2 regions of the Arthrobacter sp. Y3221087 genome follow, and region 1 is predicted to be linked to the other one. Evidence: riboswitches for the same ligand, from Rfam matches in the RefSeq annotation. Region 1 holds a riboswitch; the other holds the start of a gene.
The links. Region 1 has a riboswitch for thiamine pyrophosphate ahead of thiC (phosphomethylpyrimidine synthase ThiC). Riboswitches for the same ligand answer to the same signal wherever they lie in the genome.

Region 2: linked by a shared signal. The riboswitch ahead of AC5RUO_RS00055 (ECF transporter S component) and the one ahead of thiC (phosphomethylpyrimidine synthase ThiC) in region 1 are both predicted to bind thiamine pyrophosphate.

Annotation. Positions count from the first base shown of each region.
Region 1 covers NZ_JBNHFE010000001.1:1,527,398-1,531,603, forward strand. Annotated here, with positions in the region: gene thiC (phosphomethylpyrimidine synthase ThiC) at 1-1,519, opposite strand, end outside; TPP riboswitch at 1,514-1,621, opposite strand; gene AC5RUO_RS07225 (amidohydrolase family protein) at 1,701-2,792, shown strand; gene AC5RUO_RS07230 (VOC family protein) at 2,881-3,756, shown strand; gene AC5RUO_RS07235 (hypothetical protein) at 3,844-4,206, shown strand, end outside.
Region 2 covers NZ_JBNHFE010000001.1:8,801-13,006, forward strand. Annotated here, with positions in the region: gene tal (transaldolase) at 1-525, shown strand, start outside; gene rpe (ribulose-phosphate 3-epimerase) at 598-1,275, shown strand; gene AC5RUO_RS00045 (ribose-5-phosphate isomerase) at 1,320-1,793, shown strand; gene AC5RUO_RS00050 (cupin domain-containing protein) at 1,938-2,300, shown strand; TPP riboswitch at 2,357-2,495, shown strand; gene AC5RUO_RS00055 (ECF transporter S component) at 2,556-3,179, shown strand; partial or broken gene AC5RUO_RS00060 (thiazole synthase) at 3,198-3,997, shown strand.

The DNA.
Region 1 (4,206 bases):
GGGCGTCATCGCGTTCGTGCGCGCCGGGGTGGCCCTTGGCCAGGTCCGCAGCGTGCGCTGCGATTTTGTAGGTGATGACCCCCGTCTTGACGTCGTCCTTGTTGGGCAGGCCGAGGTGTTCCTTCGGTGTCACGTAGCAGAGCATCGCCGTGCCGTAGCGGGCGATTTCCGTAGCGCCGATGGCTGAGGTGATGTGGTCGTAGCCGGGTGCCACGTCGGTAACCAGGGGACCCAGGGTGTAGAAGGGCGCACCCTTGCACAGCTCCTGCTGGCGCTCCACGTTTTCACGGACCAGGTGGAAGGGGATGTGCCCGGGACCTTCCACCATCACCTGGACGTCGTATTCCCAGGCCCGCAGGGTGAGTTCCGCGAGCGTGTCCAGCTCCGCGAACTGGGCGGCGTCGTTCGCGTCCGCCGTGGCGCCCGGCCGCAGCCCGTCCCCAAGGGAAAACGCGACGTCGTATTTGGCGAAGATTTCACACAGCTCGTCGAAGTGCGTGTAGAGGAAATTCTCCTGGTGGTGGGCCAGGCACCAGCCGGCCATGATGGAGCCGCCGCGCGACACGATGCCCGTGACCCGGTTTGCTGTCAGCGGCACGTAGCGCAGGAGGACGCCGGCGTGCACCGTCATGTAGTCCACGCCCTGCTCGCACTGCTCAATGACGGTGTCGCGGAAGATCTCCCAGGTCAGCTTGTGGGCTTCGCCATTGACCTTCTCCAGCGCCTGGTAGATGGGCACGGTACCGATCGGCACGGGGGAGTTCCGGATGATCCATTCCCGCGTGGTGTGGATGTCATCGCCGGTGGAGAGGTCCATCACGGTGTCCGCGCCCCACTGCGTGGCCCACTGCAGCTTGTCCACCTCTTCCGCGATGGAACTGGTGACAGCGGAGTTGCCGATGTTGGCGTTAATCTTCACCAGGAATGCCTTGCCGATGATCATCGGCTCCGACTCGGGGTGGTTGATGTTGCTGGGGATGATGGCGCGGCCCGCCGCCAGCTCGCTGCGGACCAGCTCCACGTCGCAGTTTTCGCGCAGGGCCACGAAGCGCATCTCAGGGGTGATGATGCCCTGCCTGGCATAGTGCATCTGGGTCACGGTCCGTCCCACGACGGCGCGGCGGGGCACCGGCTGCGCGCCCTTCCACTCGGCTGACGCGGCGCCGCGGCGGACAGCCGAGCGGCCGTCGTCGAGCAGGTTCCTGCCCCTGCCGCTGTACGCCTCGGTGTCTCCCCTCTCCGCGATCCATGCTGCCCGGAAAGGCGGCAGCCCCATTACCGGATCACTGCCCGGTCCGGCGGTCCGGTAGGTGCGGAAGGGCGGGTTCGCCTCTCCATTGGGGGACGGTTCCAGGGAGATTTCCGTCACCGGGACCCGGATGCCGGATTCGCCATCTTCGATGAAGGCCAGCGCATGCGATGCCAGTGACCGGGTGGCAGGTGCCCCTGGCTTTCCGTCCGGCAGTGCGCTCCCGGACTGGTTTTGGGCAGGGCTCCGCTGTTCATTTGGTGTACTCAAGGAATACTCACTTCCTTCGCCGGCATTACCCGGACAGGTTCGACGGTCGCAGGCTGCCTCAGCCCGATCTCAGCCCCTGCAGGGGCCCCCGTGTGGTCAGGAACGAAGCTACCACAGCCGCTTCGCAGATCCTTGCCACGACTGCCGGTGCTAGCATGACTGGCGGCGAAAAGGGAGTCCGATGCCGGAAATCATAGAATTCAGCGGCCCTGTGCTGACCGGGCCGGCCAGCGAACACCGGGGCCTGTGGTCCGTGGACGGGGTGCTGACGTTTATCCGCCCGCAGCAGGCTCCGGACCGGGTGCTGGACGGGTGGGTGCTGCCCGGCCTGGTGGATGCCCACTGCCATATCGGGCTGGGGCCGGAGGGTCCGGTGGATTCCGACGCCGCGGCGGGCCAGGCCCGGGCGGACCTGGCTGCCGGAACGCTGCTGGTGCGTGATGCCGGCTCACCGGCCGACACCCGGTGGATGCAGGGCGGCCGGGACTTCCCGGTGCTGATCCGGGCCGGACGCCATGTGGCCCGCACACGCCGGTACCTCCGCGGCTTCGCGGACGAGGTGGAACCGGAGGACCTGGTGGAGGCCGTGCGCAAACAGGCCCGCGACGGCGACGGCTGGGTCAAGCTCGTCGGGGACTGGATCGACCGCGGAGCCGGCGACCTGGCACCCTCGTTTCCGGCCGGCGTCGTCCGTGACGCCGTCCGGGCCGCCCATGACGAGGGCGCCCGCGTTACTGCGCACTGCTTCGCCGAAGACACCCTTGACCAGATGCTGGATGCGGGCATTGACTGCATCGAGCACGCCACCGGGCTCCTGCCGCGGCACCTTCCCCGTTTTGCGGAACAGGGCGTGCCCATCGTCCCTACCCTGGTCAACATCGCCACGTTCCCCGACATTGCTGCGCAGGCACAGCACAAATTCCCGCGCTACGCGGCGCACATGATGGCCCTGTGGGAGCGGCGCCTGGAGCGGGTGGGTGAGGCTTACGACGCCGGCGTGAGGATTTACGCAGGTACCGACGCCGGCAGCGTCATCAGGCACGGCAGGATCGCCGACGAGATCCTTGCCCTGCACCAGGCAGGCCTGCCCATGGCGGCTGCGCTGGACGCTGCCTGCTGGGCGGCGCGGGAGTGGCTCGGAGCCGACGGCGTGGCTGAGGGGGCGCGTGCCGACGTCGTTCTCTGCCGGGAGGATCCGCGCACCCGGCCGGAAGCTGTCCGGGATCTTTCCCACGTGGTGCTGGGAGGCCGCATCATCACCCGCGGACCATAGAAAAGTACTTGGAATAAATTGAAGGTTCAAGTAATTTTAACTGTGACAGGCCGTTCCCTCAGTTCGGCCCCAGCACAGGGAGCACTCAATGACCGCAGAAGCCACCAGCCAGGATCTTCTTCCCGCCGACCTCACCATGGGCACCGTGATGCTCAAGGTCGGTGACATGAAGGTCATGACCGACTACTACCAGCGCGCCCTCGGCCTCGACGTCGTCGCCGAGCAGGACGGCGGCCTCTACCTCGGCCGCCGCCAGAAGCCGCTTGTCCACCTGGCACCCGCTCCCGGACTGAACCTTCCGGGCAGGGGGGAGGCCGGCCTCTTCCATACCGCGCTGTTGTTCGAGGACCAGGCCTCCCTTGCTGCAACCATCGCCACCGCCGCCCGCTTCGACCCGCATTCGTTCACCGGCAGCGCCGACCACCTCGTCAGCGAGGCCTTCTATTTCAATGACCCGGAAGGCAACGGCATTGAGCTGTACTGGGACCGGCCGCGCAGCAACTGGTCCTGGAACGGGACGGACGTGGTGATGGACAGCCTGGCACTGCCGCCGCAGCGTTACCTCGAGCAGCACCTCACGGAGGAATCCCTGGAAGCGCAGCACTCCACCGCGGCCGGCGTCGGCCACGTCCACCTCCAGGTGGGCGACGTGCAGTCCGCCCGCAACTTCTACGTTGGCATCCTCGGCTTCGAGAAGACCGCGGGGTGGCACGGGCAGGCCCTCTTTGTCTCTGCAGGCCGGTACCACCACCACATGGCCATGAACGTCTGGAACAGCCGGGGCGCCGGGCCCCGGAAGGACACGCTGGGCCTGGGTGAGGTGCTCATCGAAGTGCCCAACGGTGACGACGTCGGCGCGCTGGCTGACCGCCTGAAAGTCGCCGGGGTTCCGTCCCGCCACACCGGGGCCGAGCTGCGGTTCGAGGACCCGTGGCGCAACAACATCCGGGTGGCAGTACGCTGACGCCGGTGCCCCCGTACTAGGCTGAAACCGAAAGGCCGGTGCGGGTGACCGCCCCGTCCGCCGCATTTTCGACGGAAGGTTACCCCAATGGGCTTCACCGAGATCTTTGTCGCCACCCATGATGCAGCGCTCAAGCGCGCCGGTCTTTTGGACGAAGGCGGGGGAGCCCCCGCCGGCCAGGGGGTCCGCATCCCGGACATCACCGACTACGAGGTGGAACAGCTCGGGGACCTGGCCGGTACGGCCGTACACGCCGGGGGAGCAGACTACGAGCTGACCATGGTCGATGTCACCAGCGATTCCCTTCTTGCCGTGCCCCCGGCCATGGTCCGGGCGCTGGCCGACCTGCTGACCTACGAAACCGAAGGCGAAGGCAACGTCCTGGACGACGTCGCCGAGCAGTGGGCGGCACAGGAGGACATGCCGTTCGGCGCTGACCAGGCCCGTGCG
Region 2 (4,206 bases), 1.5 Mb from region 1:
TCGGTGGCGTCCTTCTTCGTTTCGCGTGTGGATACCGAGATCGACAAGCGCCTCGACGCCATCGGCACCGACGAAGCCAGGGCGCTCAAGGGCAAGGCAGGCGTCGCCAACGCCCGCTTGGCTTACCAGGTCTACGAGGAGCTGTTTGCCACTGAACGCTGGGCAGTCCTGGCTCAAGCCGGCGCCCGCCGGCAGCGGCCGCTATGGGCCTCCACCGGTGTGAAGGACCCCGCTTACTCGGACACCCTCTACGTCACCGAACTCGCCGCCGTCGACGTGGTAAACACCATGCCCGAGAAAACGCTGGACGCCACTTTCGACCACGGCGTGATCACCGGCGACACGATCACCGGCACATACGAGGAAGCACAAGGTGTGCTCACCGCCATCGAGCGCCTCGGCGTCTCCTACAACGACGTCGTCACTCTCCTGGAATCCGAAGGTCTGGACAAGTTCGTGGCCAGCTGGAAGGAACTGCTGGCCGATGTTGAGGGCGCGCTCTCCAGCGCCCGGAAGGCATCCTGAACCATTGAGTGCGCCCTGCGCGGGACCCATAGGGGTCCCGCGCAGTGGCCGCAGATCAGAAAGGCGGACACCATGTCCAAGCCACCCCTAAATTGCTGTATCAATCCCAGCATCCTGTCGGCCGACTTCGTCAACCTCGAAGCAGAGCTTGCCCGCATCAGCAATGCCGATGCTGTCCACGTGGACGTTATGGACAACCACTTCGTCCCGAACCTGACCATCGGCCTGCCTGTCGTGGAAAGGATCCAGAAGGTCAGTCCTGTGCCGCTGGATGCCCATCTGATGATTTCCAATGCTGACACCTGGGCCCCCCAGTTCGCTGACGCCGGGATTGCCTCGGTCACCTTCCATGTTGAAGCATCGGTTGCACCGATCAAGCTTGCCCGTGAGCTTCGCGCCCGGGGCTCGAAGGCCGGCATGGCCCTGCGCCCTGCCACGCCGGTGGAACCGTACCTGGACATGCTTTCCGAACTGGACATGCTGCTGATCATGACCGTTGAACCGGGCTTTGGCGGCCAGGCCTTTTTGGACGTGATGCTGCCCAAGATCCGCCGGGCTCGCGCCGCCGTCGACGGTTCAGGGGTGAACGTAGCCATCCAGGTGGACGGCGGCATCACGGAAGAAACCATCACCCGTGCCGCCGAGGCCGGCGCCAACGTCTTTGTCGCGGGCTCGGCCGTGTACGGCAAACCTTCCCCTGCTGAGGCAATCGAGTCGCTGCGCGCGAACGGCCAGCTTGCCTTCGCATAGCAGCAGGCCGCCCCATCACCGTTACCAATCTTGAAGGACCCATAATGCGCGTTCACATCGCAACCGACCACGCCGGCATGGAGCTCAGCTCCCATCTGATCACCTCGCTCGCAGCCAGCGGCTACGAGATGGTGGACCACGGACCGGCCGCCTACGACGCCGAGGACGACTACCCCGCATTCTGCATCAACGCCGCCGCCGCCGTCGTGGCCGACCGGGCGGCAGGCATGGACGCGCTCGGAATCGTGCTGGGCGGCTCCGGCAACGGCGAGCAAATCGCCGCAAACAAGGTCAAGGGAGTCCGGGCAGCCCTCGCGTGGAACCTCGACACAGCCAGGCTCGCCCGCCAACACAACGATGCCAACGTGGTCGCCGTCGGAGGCAGGCAGCACAGCGTCGAAGAGGCCACGGAACTGGTCAAAGCATTCCTGGCAGAACCATTTACTAATGCCGAACGCCATGAGCGCCGCATCGGCAAAATCGCTACCTTCGAAACCACGGGCGAGATCGTCGAATAACCCCCACCAACAAAACCCCGGGCCAAGGTTGTCGTCAACCCTGCCGCCAGCCATCCCGGAAAGTTCTCCCGCTGCTTAGACCAGTCGGGGATCCCAACACCGACTCTCCCGTCCCGGGGGAGCAACCCAGAAAGGAAGATTCACATGAGCATAACTTTCGAGCCGACCGCCCTCTTCCAGGGGAAGCTGGACGAAGCACCGCTCGGTCCACCCCTGGCCGAAGTGCTGGGCGACGAGATTCCGACGCGGATCACTATCCCCTTTACCAGCGATGATTCCCGGATCCTCTCCGGAGTCTGGGAAGCTGACCCAGGCCTTTCACGATGGGAGTTTCTGGAGCGCGGCGAGTCGATCTACGTCCTTGAAGGCCGCATGGTGGTTACCGAGGATGGCGGAGAGCCGACTACCGTAGAGGCCGGAACCGCAGCTATCTTCCCCATCGGTTGGAAGGGCACCTGGGAAATCCAGGAGCGCATCAGAAAATTCTTCGTCATTTTCACGCCCTGACCCAGGGAAACTGTAAGGCCTGGACACGTGCCAGGCCTTACAGTTTGTAGCCATTCATACAACGACAGGGGAGCGCCGCCATCCGGCACTGGCCATGGCCGGGGACCGCAGGTGGGCGCTGAGAGTGCGGACAGCCGCAGACCCTCGAACCTGATCCGGCTAGTACCGGCGCAAGGGAGTCGAGTTCTCGAAGTCCGGTAACGGCAGTAGCCGCGTGCCGTGCTTTCCCCTCCTGTTTCCCAGGAGGATTTTTTCATGAGCACTGCAGCAATCAAGAAGACCACCAGCAAGTCCTGGCGCGTCGTGGACATCGTGGTGGCGGCCCTGATCGCCATCGCCGGCGGCGTGATTTTCTGGGCCTGGTCCCAGGGCGCGGCCGCGGTCTCCGGGCCCATGAACGCGGTTTACCCGCCCCTGACCGGCCTGATCGCCGGCGGCTGGATGATCCCGGCAGTGCTGGGCATGCTGATCATCCGCAAGCCCGGCGCGGCATTGTTCTGCGAGACCGTGGCAGCCACCGGTGAGCTCCTGATGGGCTCGCAGTACGGCGCCTCGGTGCTGTTCTCAGGCTTGGTCCAGGGCCTGGGCGCTGAAATCATCTTCGCGATCATCGTTTACAAGAAGTTCAACCTGCCGGTGTCGCTGCTGGCCGGTGCTGCCGCGGGCCTGTTCTGCGGCCTGAACGATTCCTTCGCGCCGTGGGGCTGGAACATTGCGTACTCCGGCGGTGACAAGCTTGCCTACATCATCTTCACCGCGATTTCCGGCGCGGTCATCGCCGGTGCCCTGTCATGGATCGCGACCCGTGGCCTGGCGAAGACCGGGGTCCTGAGCTCCTTTGCCTCGCGCAAGGCAGCCACGGAGTCCGTCCTCTCCTGAGGCCTGAAAGGTTAGCTGATGACCATCACCACCGAAATGTGCGTGGACAGCGATCCGTTGATCATTGACGGAGTCGAAATAACTTCGCGGCTCATTATGGGCATTGGCGGAGCCCCCAGCCTGGACGGACTCGGAAGCGCCCTCGTTGCTTCTGGGACCGAGCTGACCACCGTCGCCATGCGGCGCTATTCGCCGTCGGAGGCCGGTTCCTTATTCCAACTCCTGCTCGACCACAAGATCCGGGTGCTGCCCAACACCGCAGGCTGCTTCACGGCAAAAGATGCGGTGCTCACCGCCGAAATGGCGCGCGAAGCATTGGAAACCGACTGGGCAAGCTCGAGGTGATAGCTGACGAGCACACCCTGTTGCCCGATGCCGTGGAACTGGTCGATGCCACGGAGCAATTGGTCAACCGCGGCTTCAAGGTATTCGCGTACACCAACGATGATCCGGTCCTGGCCCTACGGCTCGAGCATCTGGGAGCCTCCACCGTTATGCCCCTTGGCTCACCCATCGGCACGGGCCTGGGCATCCCGAGCCCGCACAACATCGAGCTGATTGTGTCCCGCGCTTCCGTGCCCGTCGTGCTCGACGCTGGCATCGGAACCGCCTCGGACGCGGCCTTTGCAATGGAACTGGGGTGTGACGCTGTCCTGCTGGCTACAGCTGTCACCCGGGCACAGAATCCGGTGCGCATGGCCACCGCATTTAAACACGCAGTCCTCTCTGGAAGGCTGGCGAACCGCGGCGGCCGCATACCCCGCCGCGAGCATGCACTGGCGTCATCACCCTTGGAAGGACGAGCCGAGTTCCTGTAACGGGGTGCAGGCACCACCGACTGCAAGCCGTCCAAAACGGTAGGTAAAACCATCCTGATACAGCGTTTCCCACGACCACACATGACGGGATCATGGATGCCGGGAAGGAGCAGAGATGACGACACAAACGTCCGTCCGGCTGCTCCGCGCCGGTCTGGTGGGATCCCTGATTTTCATTCTCGGTGCGGGCGGACACCTCGCTGGTGGCG